Regions from separate parts of the Micromonospora sp. NPDC048842 genome, predicted to be linked through region 2. Evidence: riboswitches for the same ligand, from Rfam matches in the RefSeq annotation. Region 2 holds a riboswitch; each other region holds the start of a gene.
What was found. A riboswitch is a leader RNA that binds a small molecule or an ion and turns the genes downstream of it on or off. The one in region 2 is predicted to bind cobalamin.

Region 1 (4,620 bases), on a different contig from region 2:
CAGCAGCCCCGCACCGTACGCGCCGGGCTTGGAGCCGAAGATCCGGGCGGTGGCCCGCCGCTCGTCGCCGTGCTCGGCGAGGTCGGCGGCGACGTGCGCCCGCAGATAGTTCTCCTCGTCCGGCTCGTCAAGGGCGGCGACGCGCCGGATGGCGTCGTCGAGAAGCGCCACCACGTGCGGAAACGCGTCGCGGAAGAAGCCGGAGATGCGCACCGTGACGTCGACGCGGGGCCGGCCCAGCTCGGCGGTCGGCACCACCTCGACGCCGGTCACCCGCCGGGACCTGTCGTCCCAGACCGGCCGGCAGCCCAGCAGCGCGAGCACCTCGGCGATGTCGTCGCCCTGGGTCCGCATCGCGCTGGTGCCCCACACTGTCAACCCCACCGAGCGGGGGTACGCCCCGGTGTCGGCGAGGTGCCGGGCCAGCAGCGAGTCGGCGAGGGCCACCCCGACGTCCCAGGCGTTGCGGCTGGGGATGGCCTTCGGGTCGACGGAGTAGAAGTTGCGGCCGGTCGGCAGCACGTTGACCAGGCCCCGGGTGGGTGAGCCGGACGGGCCGGGCGGCACGAACCGTCCGTCCAGCGCGCCGAGGGTGTTTGTCAGCTCGTCGGTGGTCCGGTCCAGTCTGGGCACCAGCTCGGTGGCGGCGAAGTGCAGCACCGCGGCGACGTCCGGGATCGAGCGACCGGTCACCTCGGCCACTACGGCGTCGACAGTGTCCACGGCCCAGTCCAGGGTCTCCATGCCGATGACCAGCCGCCGCGCGAGGGCCTCGATGAGGTCGATCGCGTCGGCGGCGGTGCCGGCCGGCCCGTCCACCACGTCGGTCAGCGCCGCGGGCAACGCCAGCCGTTGTCCCGGTGACGCGAGCAGTTCCTGCTCGTCGAGGGAGTACGCGACGGCGAGTGCCTGTCGCAGGCCGGGCAGGGCCCGGGCGCCGCCCCAGATCTGCGGGGCGCGCAGCACCGCCAGGACCAGGTTGACCCGGGGTTCGCCGGTGGGAGCGTCGGCGAGGATGTGCAGCCCGTCGCGGATCTGGACGTCCTTGACCTCGCACAGGTACCCGTCGAGGTGCAGCACGAAGTCGTCGAAGTCGTCCGCGTCGGGCATCGCCTCGGCGTGCAGGTCGTGGTGCAGTTCGGCGGCGCGCACCAGGTCCCAGATCTGGGCTCGCACTGTGGGCACCTTGGCCGGGTCGAGGGCCTGCACTGTCGCGTACTCGTCGAGCAGTTGTTCCAGTTTGGCCAGGTCGCCGTAGGTCTCGGCACGGGCCATCGGCGGGACCAGGTGGTCGACGACCACGGCGTGCGCCCGCCGCTTGGCCTGGGTGCCCTCGCCGGGGTCGTTGACGATGAACGGGTACACCAGCGGCAGGTCGCCGAGGACCGCGTCGGGCGCACAGCCGGCGGCCAGACCGAGGCCCTTGCCGGGCAGCCACTCCAGGGTGCCGTGCTTGCCCAGGTGCACCACGGCGTCCGCGCCGAAGCCGCCGTCCGCGGCCGGCGAGGCCAGCCAGCGGTACGCGGCCAGGTAGTGGTGACTCGGCGGCAGGTCCGGGTCGTGGTAGATGGCGATCGGGTTCTCCCCGAAGCCGCGGGGTGGCTGGATCAGCAGCACCACGTTGCCGAAGCGCAGCCCGGCGAGCACGATGTCGCCGCCCTCGGTGTACAGCTCGCCCGGTGGCTCACCCCAGTGCTCCCGCATCCGCTCGCGCAGCTCGGCCGGGACCTGGTCGAACCAGCGCCGGTACGTCGGCCCCGGTATCCGGGCCTCGGCGGCGGCCAACTGCTCCGGGGTGAGCCACTCCACGTCGTGACCACCGGCGGCGATCAGCGCGTGGATCAGCGCGTCGCCGTCGTCCGGCGGTGGCGTGTCACCCAGGTCGTAGCCGGCCTCGGCCAGCGCGGCGAACAGCCGGACCGCCGAGGCCGGGGTGTCCAACCCGACGGCGTTACCGACCCGGGAGTGCTTGGTGGGGTACGAGCTGAGCACCACGGCGACGCGCTTGTCGGCGTGCGGCACGTACCGCAGCCGGGCGTGGCGCACCGCGATCCCGGCGACCCGGGCGGCCCGCTCGGGGTCGGCGGCGTAGACCGAGAGGCCGTCGGCGTCGATCTGCTTGAACGAGAACGGCACTGTGACGATCCGGCCGTCGAACTCGGGGATGGCCACCTGCATGGCGGCGTCCAGGGGGGACAGACCGGCGTCGCTGTCGGCCCACTGCGCGCGGGTGCTGGTGAGGCAGAGGGCCTGGATGACCGGCACGTCCAGGGCGGCCAGGGCGCCCACGTCCCAGGCGTCCTCGTCGCCGCCACCGGAGGCGTCGGCGGCGACCGCGCCGCCGGCCGCGAGGACCGTGACCAGCAGCGCGTCACAGCGGGCGAAGAGCCCGAGTGGGCCGGTGCCCGCGGTCAGCCCGCGCAGCGAGCCGCAGAAGATCGGCAGCGGGTTGCCGCCAGCTCTGTGGACCGCGTCCGCGAGCACGTCGACGAAGTCGGTGTTGCCGGCCAGCGCATGCGCCCGGTAGAAGACGATCCCCACTGTGGGCCGGTCCGGAGCGGCGGGGTGTTCGCCGTGTACCCCGTACGCAGGGGTGGGCGTGGGTGCGGCGAACCCCTCGCCGGTGAGCAGCACCGTGTCGGAGAGGAACCGGGCCAACTGCCCGAGGTTGTCCGGGCCGCCCTCCGTCAGATACGCCAGCGACTGGCTGACGACCCCGGATGGCACTGTGGAGATGGCCATCAGCTCCGCGTCGGGTAGCGCCTCACCGCCGAGGACCACCGTCGGCACGCCGGTGGCGAGCACCGCAGCGAGGCCGTCCGGCCACGCCTGCCGACCGCCGAGCAGGCGTACGACGACGAGGGCGACCTCGTCGAGCAGGGCGGGCACCTCCTCGGCGGTAACTCGGGCGGGGTTGGCCAACCGGTAGTCGGCGCCGCTGGCGCGGGCGGCCAGCAGGTCGGTGTCGGCGGTGGACAGCAGCAGGATGCGCACGGCAGGCTCCGGAAAGTGACGCCCTGGGCCCTCACTGAGGCGACCGGGGCGATACGGGTGGGTACGGCGTCAGCCGGTACGACGGCCCGAGCGAACGGCGCACCGACGCATGGGTCGGGGCCGGTCAGCGCCGGGCGATCAGCTCAGCGGTGCCGGTGGCCGGTGCCCTTGGAATGCACTGCCTGGAGCGCGATACGACGATAATCGTCGATGAATGAGACGCCGTGCGTCATCGGGTCCTCCTCGGGTGTCCACGCCCTGGGGTACGTCCGACGGCCGAAGTATCCTGGCTTCCGGATCGACGCTCTCCCCCGGCCTTCCAACCGCAGACACACGGCCGTGACTCACGAGGGGGGATCGCTCCCCGGTGACAGTGGCGGGACCGCGTCGGAATCGCACCGACTTCCTTCACTGCCGTCAGGCCGCGAATGCTGCCACACCGCCGCGTCGCCGGTCAACGCGGACCCCGCCGTCGCACGCCCGTTCTCACCACATTGACCTGCGGAAATATCGGCGCGCGAGGTTGTCGTCCGCCGCTGCGGCGGGCTGCTGGGCTGGTTGGTCGTTGGCGGCGTGGTCCCCTGCCGGGGGCAGTGCGGGTGCGACGCCCTTTGGAGCTGATGTCGTGGACGATTCAGTCCGCCCCGGTCAGCCCTGGGCTACTCGTGCCCAAATCGGCGCGGGTGGCGGGTCAGCGACAGCCAGCCGAGAAGACGGCTGTGCATCATGGCAAGGTCGGGACGACCGGCGTCTACGACGAGCCCGTTCGCGCCAACGTGCTTTGATCGATGACCGGCTCTGCGTTGTTCAGCACTACCTACCGCAGATGCGGGGCGTCGACTGCCCGGCGACGGTCATCGAGCGCAGCACTGACCCCTCCGGCCTCTCCCCGATATTCGACGAGATGTTCAGCTCGCTCTGGGATCGCAGCCGCCAGCTATGACCGACCACGCCCGCCTCCTCCCCCTCGCACAGGAGGCCGTCGACCTGGCGCAGAACCTCATGCTGACACTCCAGCCCGGCGCGCTGACCTTCAAGGGTGACTGCGATGCTTCTACCCGCCGCCGGCACATCTGCGCCGGCCGGAGGACGGCCTCGGCCGTCGAGGGCGCCTGATCCAGGCCCTCCCGGTACCGAGTGCGGGCAGCATGGGCCGACACGCCGGGTCCCGTCAGAACGATAAGGCCCCGGCCACCAGCGTCCGGGCCGCATCCGTCCACCAGTAGAGGACCTCCCGGCCCGACCTGCGCTTCTGGAGCAGACCGGCATCCGTCAGCACGCGCAGGTGACCACCGACGGTACCGAGCGGCAGCCCGGTCGCGGCGACCACGGCCGTGGTGCTGATCGGCTCAGCCGCCTGCACCAGAATCGTGCTCCGTGCGTTTCCGAGCAGGCGGCGCAGTGGATCCGGGGTGGTGAGAGCCGCCTCCGTGAAGACCCCGGTCACCGGGTAGACGATCCCGAAGCGGTCGGGCAACCTCCAGGAGATCCAGCCTCCCCGGCAGTGGGCCGCGAAGAACGTCAGCGTCCCGCCGCGCACGTCGGACGGTGGGTAGGGCCGCTCCTCGACCTGCAGCCGGCCGTTGCCCAGCCAGCGCATGCCCGGCCGCATGTCGTTGATGACCC
Region 2 (4,620 bases):
ACCGTCAGGATCGCGGCGGCGAGCATGGCGGCCGAGCGGCGGCGTGAAGCGTTCGGGCTGGTGGTGCGCATGTGATCTTCCTCCGATGGTTGCTGCTGGGAGGTTGGTCGGCCGCAGCTCGGAGAAAGTTCCGGACTCAGGGAACGTTGATCGTGAACTCCCCGGTGTGCACAGTGCCGGCGACCTGGAAGTCGAAGAAGGCCCGGTACCGGCCTGCACTCGGCGCGGTCAGCCAGAACTTCACAGTCCCGTCGACCAACTCCTGCTCGGGGTGGACGTGCACGTAGCCGAGGTCGCCCTCACGCACCACGACCAGGTGCCCGTACGCGCCCAGGTACCGCTCCAACTGCGCCGGTACGGTCGGGTCGGCGCTGACCTGGAAATGGATCGGCGCCGTCACCCCCACCGTCGGGGTGCCGGTCATCGACACCGCGTACGGACCAGCCGTAGCCTGTGCCGCCGCTGGCGGCAGCGCGGCCGGGGTGTGCGCGCCGGGCACTGTGTGGTCGACGCCCAGCACGAGGGGGATCTGGGTGCCGTTGGTCGCGGTGACGGAGAAGTCGGCGAAGACGCGGTAGCCCCCGGGCCGGGCCAGCGTCAGGGGGACGCTCCAGGTGCCGTCGGGTGCCATCGTCGGGTGCAGGTGCTGGTAGCCGGACAGGTCACGGCCGACCACGATCAGGTGCAGCGGCTTGTCGTGGACGACCGCGAAGGTCGTTGCCGGCTGCCGGTCGGTCCCGACGATGCGGAACCGGTAGTCGGCGGGTACACCGGGGGGTTGGGACCGCTCCAGCGGTTGCAGGGTGTACCCACCGGCGCTGACCGTCGTGCCGGTTGCCAGCGTCGCGCCCGTCGCGTCGTCACCCCGATGCGTGTGCGGCCCCGTACCGGCCGGGTGTTGGTGCCCGTCGGTCGCCGAGCCCACCTGCCCCGAGTCGGACGGTCCACCGGCCGACGGTCGTGAATTGCCGGTCGCCGGACTCTCGTCGGCGGTGCCGATACGGGCCAACCCGAACCCGGCCAGCAGAGCGATCACCAGCCCGCCGACGAGCAGCGCCAGGTGGGTGTTGCTCAACCGGGACCCAGGCGTCGCGGCGGCGAGGTCCGTGTCGGGCCGTGATCCGGTGTCGACCGTCGCCTCGCCGTCCGTGCTGGCGAGGGCCTCGGTCACCTGATCGGTAGGCGTCGGATCGACAGCAACGCCCGCGCGGGCCGTGACGACCGTGTCGCCCTTGCGCGCCGCCGGCACTGTGGCGGGCCGCCGCTTGTCGCTCGCGGTACGCGCGACGACGCCGGTCGCCGCGCCGGTCTTGCCCCCGACGGTCTTGCCAGCGCCGGCCCTGCCCCCGACGGTCTTGTCCCCGGCAGCTTTGCCGCCGACGGTCCTGCCAGCGCCGGCCCTGTTCGTGGCACGGGCGCCACCGCCGCGTCGACCGGAGGTCGCCGCCGAGGTACGGCCCCGGCCGGTGGGTGTGCCGGCGGATCGGCGACGCCAGACGACGAACCCGGCCACCGCCCCGACCGCCGCGACCGCCGCCGCCCAGCCGGCCCAGACCAGTGCCCCGGGACCGCTCTCCTCGGTCGACCCGGTCGACGGGGCCGCCGCAGCCGGCGGGGTCGACGGATCGTCCGCGGTGGTCGGCACCGCCGAGGCCTGCCCGGACGAGTTGTGCTGCTCGGTGGCGGCCACCAGAGCCGGGTCCGGTTGGGTCGACGGCGGGCTCCACCCCTTCGGCGCTGCCGTCACCCGCCCGTCGTAGCGGAAGGTCAGGGTGCCCCGCACGGTGTCGCCGTCCGAGGCGACCGACAGGTAGCTCACCGAGTACTGGCCCTTGGCGGGCAGGTGGGCGACGGACACCACCGCGGGGAACCCCGTCGTGTACTCCCGTGGCTCGAACTGCCCATTGACCAGGAAGTACTCGCGTACCGGCTTGTCCAGTGGCTTCGGCTCCCCATACGACCAGCCGTTGTCGACACGGACGCCGCCCGGGGCGGTGATCGTGAAGAACGCGTTGGCGGCGGCCTTCTCGGTGAAGTAGAGCCGCACCTCCGTCAACGGCTCGCGCACTGTGGCGCCGCTCGCCGGTGTGGACATGGCGAGGGTCCCGTGCGCTGCGGCGGGTTGGGCGGACGCGAGGAGAGCGACAGCCGAGGCGAGGAGGAACGCGAGGAGGCCAGAGACCACCCGCCCGCAAGTCTGGGGGAGACGACGCATCTGGATATCCTCACCCTCGCGAGACTTTTTTCAAGAGCTGACGATCTTCTTCCTCAGATGGCAAAAGTTGACGATCAGGTCATCCGTCGCCGCGGCAGGACGCCCCGGGTGGACACATTCCCTGGCCAGCTATGCTCGCCGACGGCGCTGGTTCGCCCCGTCGTGACCGGCGGGGCGTCGTAAGAGGGAACCCGGTGAAAATCCGGGGCTGCCCCGCAGCGGTGAGTGGGAACGACCGCCGTCATCAGCACTGGGCCAGTGGCCTGGGAAGCGACGGCCAGTAGGCGACCGGCGCGACCGGTCAGGCCCGCGAGTCCGAAGACCTGCCGGCGCCGCGTACACAACCGTGTGCGCTGCCGTCGGTCTCGCGGGTGGGCTGAGCGGGTGACGGGCCGCGCGTGTGGTGCACGGCCAGGTCCTCGTCAGCGTGTCCGTGACCCGGCGGTGTGGTTTCCCGAGGGACGGACTACCGCTGTGCACGACACCACCACCATCGCCGGCCGCGCGCCGTCGGCGTCGCACCTGACCCTTTCGCAGATCATGGACCAGCACCACACCAACCTGATGGGTACGGTGCACGGCGGCCGGATCCTCAACCTCATCGACTCCGTCGCCGGTGTGGTCGCAGCCCGGCACTCCGACGGGCCGGCGGTGACCGCCGCCATCGACGAGACGGCGTTCCTCCGCGCGGTGCGGGTCGGTGACGTGGTGCACGTCGATGCCCGGATCACCTGGGCCGGCCGCAGCTCGATGGAGGTGGCCGTCAAGGTGACCGCCGACCGGTGGGACCGGGCGGTGCCGCCCACCGACGTGGCCACCGCCCACCTGGTCATGGTCGCCATCGACGACGACGGCCAGCCTCGGACGGTGCCACCGCTGCTACCGGAGACCGACGGAGACCGGCGACGGTACCGGGAGGCGGAGATCCGTCGGAAGCACCGACTGGCGCTGCGACGCGCGCTGCTCGACGGCGCCGAAGACGACTGACCCGCGCTCGGGCCCGCCCGTTGCGGCGCTGGCGCGGTCCGAGGAACCCGCCCCGCCGCCTATCCGGTCGGATAGCGTCCACGTGAAGCCTCGATCACGGAGAGTGTGGATGGTTATGCGCGCTGCGGTGCTGCGGGAGTTCGACGTTCCGCTGACGGTCGAGGAGATCGATCAACCCATCCCCGGGCGCGGGCAGGTGCTGGTGCGGGTAATCGCCAGCGGGGTCAACCCGCTCGACACGAAGATCCAGGCAGGTAAGGCCGCGCACGCGCGCGTCGAGCTGCCTGCGGTGCTCGGCCTGGACCTCGCCGGCGTCGTCGCGGCGGTCGCCGCGGACGTGACCGGCTTCGAGCCGGGAGACGAGGTGTACGGGCTGTGCGGGGGCGTCGGCGACCTCCAGGGCTCGCTGGCCGAGTACGCCGCCGTGGACGCTCGACTGCTGGCCCACAAGCCGAGGAGCCTCTCGATGCGGGAGGCCGCCGCGTTGCCCCTGGCGGCGGTCACCTCCTGGGAGGGGTTGGTCGACCGGGCCGGAGTCCGCGCCGGGCAGAAGGTCCTGGTGCACGGCGGTGCCGGCGGTGTCGGACACGTGGGCGTGCAGCTTGCCCAGGCGAGAGGCGCCGAGGCGTATGCCACTGGCGGGCCGGCGAGCCTGCGGGTGATCGAGAGTCTGGGCGCGGTGCCGATCGACTACACAGCGAGCAAGGTCGAGGAGTACGTCGAGAGGTACACCGGCGGCGAGGGCTTCGACATCGTGATGGACAACGTCGGCGGCGCGACGCTCGACGCGTCGTTCGCGGCGGTACGCACCTACCACGGGCACGTCGTCAGCGCGCTGGGCTGGGGCTCACACTCGCTCGCCCCGCTGTCGTTCCGAGGCGCGACCTACTCCGGCGTGTTCACCCTGCTGCCGATGCTCACCGGGCGCGGCCGCGAACACCACGGCGACATCCTGCGCGAGATCGCGACGCTGGCCGACGCTGGTGCGTTGCGCCCGCGACTGGATCCGCGCACGTTCACGCTCGACAGGGTCATGGACGCCCATCGGCTGGTCGCCGACGGCACCGCCGAGGGCAAGGTCGTCGTGGACGTCCCTGGTTGAGCCGAGCCGTTCGTTCACACCGAAGGGGTCAGCACTGGGATCCTGGTTGTCGCTCCGGTGACGTCTGCCCATGCCGAGATTCGTGCTCTACGGCGACGAGTACGGGCCTGGGTCGCAGGTTGGCCGGACCACCATGAGCACTTCTTCGTCGAAGAGCCGAACCTCACGGACGCGGAGTGCTCGAAAAGGGTGGCGCGTGCGGGGCGGTGGTTGGGTAGCGTCCCGGGCGTGATCGATCTTGTTGAGCGGCATACGGTTCTCGCCGTTGTGGTCGGGTCGCGGGCGTACGGGCTGCATGACCGGGACTCCGACTACG
Region 3 (4,620 bases), on a different contig from region 2:
CAGCGAGGCGCCGTCGACGCCGTAGTTGAGCACCGGGTTCAACGCGTCCGGCTCGTCGGAGGTGGCGACGACAAGCGTCGCGCCGCCGGCTGAGCCGTCGGGGTTGGCAGGGGCCGAGCACCCGGCGAGGACGAGCATCCCCGCCGCCGCGGTCGACGCCACGAGGCGTCGGAAGGTCGGACGCATCCGGGTCACAGAGGGCTCCTGTGGTGTGGGGAGGATCGTTTGTCGGGTGGGCGCGGCGCCGCAACCGTTGATCATCACGGTGACACAGTTGCAAGTCTTTGGCAATTACCAGAGACATGCAGCATGTCGCTGATCAACAACCGACCATCAGTCGGGCGGGTGGCCAGCGGCGGCGGGTGAGCCGCCGCCGGCCACGTCAGCGCCCGGACGACAATCAGACCCCGTAGCGCAGGTAGATGGTGTCGCCCACTGTCACTGTCGTGCCACGGGTCGCGGTGGCCGGGGTCCCCCCGTCCCTGGACACCTTCCAGGTGGAGGAGCCGCTGTTGGCCAGGCCGTTGATCGAGGTGATGGTGCCGGTGCCGCTGGTCGGGTTGAGGGCGGTGACGCAGCCGCTGGGGGCGGCTGCGCTGATGGCGGCGTCCAGCACGGTGCCGAGGGTGGTGGTGGCGGCGGTCGGCGTCAGCGTGACCGCGCACGGCTTGATGCTGCCGCTGCCATTGTCAATGATCACGGCGAGCCGGGTGGCGGTGCCGGCGGTGAATCCGCTCGCCGCGACCCAGGTGGGCGCGCCGGCGGTGACCGGGGTCGGGGGAGCGGCGGTGTAGCCCGCGCCGGCCAGGGCCCGCACCGCGTCGATGGAGGCGTACGCCGACGGCGTGGTGTTTGTGGTCAGGTACTTGAAACCGCCGCCGGTCAGCTGCTGGGCCCGCAGGAAGTCGATAGGGGTCTTGCCGGCGGTGGTGGTGAAATCGGAGCCCTGGCTGGGAATGCCGCAGGCGTTGAGCCCGGAGACGGCCCACGCGTTGGAGTCGGTGTTGACACCGAACATCGAGGTGAAGGCGCCCGAGGCGTTGACGAGCTTGCCCTTGAGGAAGTTCTTCGCCTGCACGACGTCGGTGTCGGTGTTGGGGACACCGGCGACGCAGAGGGCGGCCATCGCGGCGCCGGTCATGTCGATGTCGCTGGCGGCGGCGAGTTGGCTGGGGTTGCCCTCGGCCTGGGTGAAGGTCCAGCCGCCGTCGTTGTGCTGGTTGTTGCGGATCCGGGTGACCGACAGGTTGAGGAGCGCCTGCGGTACGCGGGCGGCACCGGCCTGGGTCTTCGCGCCGGCCAGGGCGAGGGTGGCGAATACGGTGCCGTTGACGTTGGCCGGCGGGCCGTAGTAGCCGGCCGAGCCGGTCTGCCAGTAGGCGATGGTGTCGGCGATCAGGTTGCGGGCGGGGGAGACGCGAGCGGGGTCGATGCCGGCGGCATAGGCGTTCAGGACACCGCGCTCGTAGTCGGTGACGACAGGGGAGGTGCTCGGCCAGGACGCGGCGGAGAGTTGGTTGCGGTACACGGTGCGGGCGTTCTTTGTCGTGTCGCCGGAGGGGTAGACGTCCACCGCCGCGACACCGGCGGGGGCGAACGCGCTGAATACCCACTCGTTCGACAGCCCGCCGCTGGCGTAGCTGCCGTCGGCTGCCTGGAGGGTGCGCAGGTAGGCGACGCCGTTGGTCTTGGCGGTGGCGATCTGCGCCGCCGTCGAGGTCGCGGCGGCCGGTGCGGCACCGGTCGCGACAGCGACGACAGTGGCGATCAACGCGGCGGCGGGAACCGTCGCGAGACGTCTCCGGCGACTGCCGGAGGAAAGGCGCGAGGACATCGGGTCTCCTTGGGGGTACGGGGCACGACTGCCTCGACCCGGGGCCCAACGGGAGAGCCGGCGGAGCGGGGCGGGCCGGCCGCAGGACGCGTGGGACGGATACCGCAGGTGCTGCGTCACCACGTGGGTAGTCGGGCTCGGGACGGCCAACCGTCCTCACCGTTGCGCGTCAGCCCCGGATTTCCACCGGGTTCCCCCACGCGATGACGCGGTCACCGTATGGGAGGAAGTCCCTACCGCGCGCTGTTAGGTACATGACACGTTCTCGCGTTGACGGGGTGGTTGCTGCTGTGGTCCGATGACCGCGATCCAGCAGTCAGGGGAAGCCGGTCAAAGTCCGGCGCTGGCCCGCAGCCGTAGGTCCCAATCGGGACGAGTCGGATTACCTGGCTGGATAGAGCACCGCAGCGCCGTCGAGGTACACGGCGCGGAGCCAGATTTCCGGGACTTGTCCTCGGGGTCCGCGTCCGCGCCTGCGCCGCTACCCCTGAGAGAGTCGCCATGTCCCCACTGGTCAGTCGAACGTCGCGGACTCCCGCGCCGTGGTTGGCGCTCGTCGCCGCGGTGCTGCTCGGCGCGTTGGCGCTCGTGGTGCCGACCCGTGCGGCGCTCGCCGATCCGCTGGAGGCGTGCACCCCCACCCAGGGCGCGATCGTGGTGGTCGACTTCGGGGCGTGGGGTGGGCCGCTGCTGCGGGGCTGCGACGCCGCCCCGACCACCGGTCTGGACCTGCTGCACGAGGCGGGCTTCACCACGACCGGCACCGCCCATGACGGGCCCGGGTTCATCTGCCGGATCGGCTCACCCGCCTTCGACGCCGGCGCCGAACGCCCGACGCCGGCCGACGAGGCGTGCCAGTTGACCCCGCCAGCGACGGCCTACTGGTCCTACTGGATCGCCCCGGCCGGGCAGGACCACTGGACCTACAGTCCACTCGGGGCGATGGCGCAGCGACCGGGGCCGGGCGAGGTCGAGGCGTGGGTCTTCGGCGGCACCGACATCGGCGGCTCCACCGGGGCGCCGAGCTTCACCCCCGCGTCGGTGCGCGCGAGCGGCCCGACCCCGAGCGCGACAGCGACCCCGACAGCGACCCCGACGGGGACACCCGAACCGGCGCGGCCGACGGAAGCCCAGGTCAAGGCCGTCGCGAGCTACCTGGTGGGGCAGTTGACCGATGGCGACCACGTCGACAACTGGGGTGTCGACTACCACCGGACCATCGCCGTCGCCACAGCGCTGGCCGGGACCGGCGGTCAGGCTCAGACCCTGACGAAGGTCGTCGACTACCTCCGGACGCACGTCGACGCCGCGATCTTCCCCAACGGTGACACCGCCGCGCCGCACGCCGGTAACGTCGCCGACCTCGCGCTCCTCGCCACGATCATCGGCGGCGACCCCCGTGCGTTCGGCGGCCGGGATCTGATCGCCACGCTCACCGACCACGTCTGCGCCGCGACCGACATCGCCGCTGGCTGTGCCGCTGCCGGTGACTTCGCCGGATCCGCCGGCCCGATGAGCCACGCGAGCGCGCTGCTCGCGCTCAAGCGGGCCGGCGTCACCCCGCCCGCCGCGACCGTCTCCCGGCTGACAGCGCAGCAGTGTGCGACCGGCGCCTTCGCCGGCGGATGGCTCAGCCCGACCGATGCCTGTGATCCGGACCTCGCCGCCACGGCCCTGGCCGTCCTGGCGCTGCACACACTCGGCGGGCACGACGCGGCGCTGAATTCGGCAAAGGCGTTCCTGTCCGGCGCGCAGGAGCCCGACGGCGGCTACCAGCCGTACGCCGGCGCGGGGGTCACCGACACCTACTCCACCGGGTACGCCGCGCAGGCCCTCGCCGTGCTGGGCCTCGCCGACCGGGCCGCTACCGCCACCGGCCTGCTGGTCGGCCGGATCACCACCGGCGGTGGGCTCAGCCCCGACCCGAGCAACCCGGACGCCGACCTGGCCGCCACGACCGGTGCCGCGCTCGCGCTGGCCGGCAAGAACCTGGCCAGCCTGGGTGCGCCGCCACCGCCGGCCGGGCCGCGACCCGACCTGGTCAAGGGGGTGTCCTACCTCGTCGCGTCGACCAACCTGATCGACGGCAGGTACTACGAGTCGTTCCCCGGCTTCCCCGACTTCGGGTTGAGCATCGACGGCGCCTACGCCCTGGCCGCCACCGGCGGGGACGACGCCAAGCTGCGGGCGATCGTCGAGTTCCTGCGCGGCGGCGGCGCGGTCGGCGACAGCGGATTCACAGTCGACACGTGGCTCGGCATCGGTACCGACTACGCCGCTGGCGGCGCGATCGGCAAGGTGGCCCTCCTCGCCCAGGTCACCGGGTACGACCCGCGTGCCTTCGGCGGACACGACCTGATCGCCGCGCTCGGTGACGTCACCTGCGCCAAGCTCGACATGCAGGCCGGCTGCGCCGGGGCCGGCAACTACCGGTACGCCACATCGGTGTTCGGGCAGTCGCTCGGCATCATCGCGCAGCGCCGCGCCGGACAGGGCGAGGCCGCCGCCAAGCCGATCGCCTTCCTGAAGGGCCTCCAGCGCGCCGACGGATCGTTCCCCAGCCTCATCCCGGCGGCGGACGCCGACCGGGACGTCGACAGCACCGCGATGGCAGCGATGGCTCTCGCGTCGTCAACCGACGACCCGGCCGCGGTCAGCGCCGTCGACAAGGCGTTGAGCTGGATCGCGTCGACACAGAAGGCACACGGCGGTTTCCCCGGCGCGGCCGGCGACTCCACCAACTCCACAGCGCTCGCGATCCAGGGCCTCACCCTGCGCGGCGACAC

Region 1: linked by a shared signal. The riboswitch ahead of cobN (cobaltochelatase subunit CobN) and the one ahead of AB0C19_RS00040 (acyl-CoA thioesterase) in region 2 are both predicted to bind cobalamin.
Region 3: linked by a shared signal. The riboswitch ahead of AB0C19_RS26175 (prenyltransferase/squalene oxidase repeat-containing protein) and the one ahead of AB0C19_RS00040 (acyl-CoA thioesterase) in region 2 are both predicted to bind cobalamin.

What each region holds. Positions count from the first base shown of each region.
Region 1 is NZ_JBEZGK010000016.1:27,812-32,431, forward strand. Features, by position in the region: gene cobN (cobaltochelatase subunit CobN) at 1-2,994, opposite strand, end outside; cobalamin riboswitch at 3,274-3,403, opposite strand; gene AB0C19_RS22020 (hypothetical protein) at 3,934-4,110, shown strand; gene AB0C19_RS22025 (helix-turn-helix domain-containing protein) at 4,166-4,620, opposite strand, start outside.
Region 2 is NZ_JBEZGK010000001.1:5,742-10,361, reverse strand. Features, by position in the region: gene AB0C19_RS00050 (copper chaperone PCu(A)C) at 1-71, opposite strand, end outside; gene AB0C19_RS00045 (copper resistance protein CopC) at 137-2,185, opposite strand; cobalamin riboswitch at 2,347-2,561, shown strand; gene AB0C19_RS00040 (acyl-CoA thioesterase) at 2,690-3,202, shown strand; gene AB0C19_RS00035 (zinc-dependent alcohol dehydrogenase family protein) at 3,312-4,304, shown strand; gene AB0C19_RS00030 (nucleotidyltransferase domain-containing protein) at 4,533-4,620, shown strand, end outside.
Region 3 is NZ_JBEZGK010000023.1:12,694-17,313, forward strand. Features, by position in the region: gene AB0C19_RS26170 (ABC transporter substrate-binding protein) at 1-186, opposite strand, end outside; gene AB0C19_RS26175 (prenyltransferase/squalene oxidase repeat-containing protein) at 401-1,834, opposite strand; cobalamin riboswitch at 1,939-2,061, opposite strand; cobalamin riboswitch at 2,114-2,243, shown strand; gene AB0C19_RS26180 (prenyltransferase/squalene oxidase repeat-containing protein) at 2,336-4,620, shown strand, end outside.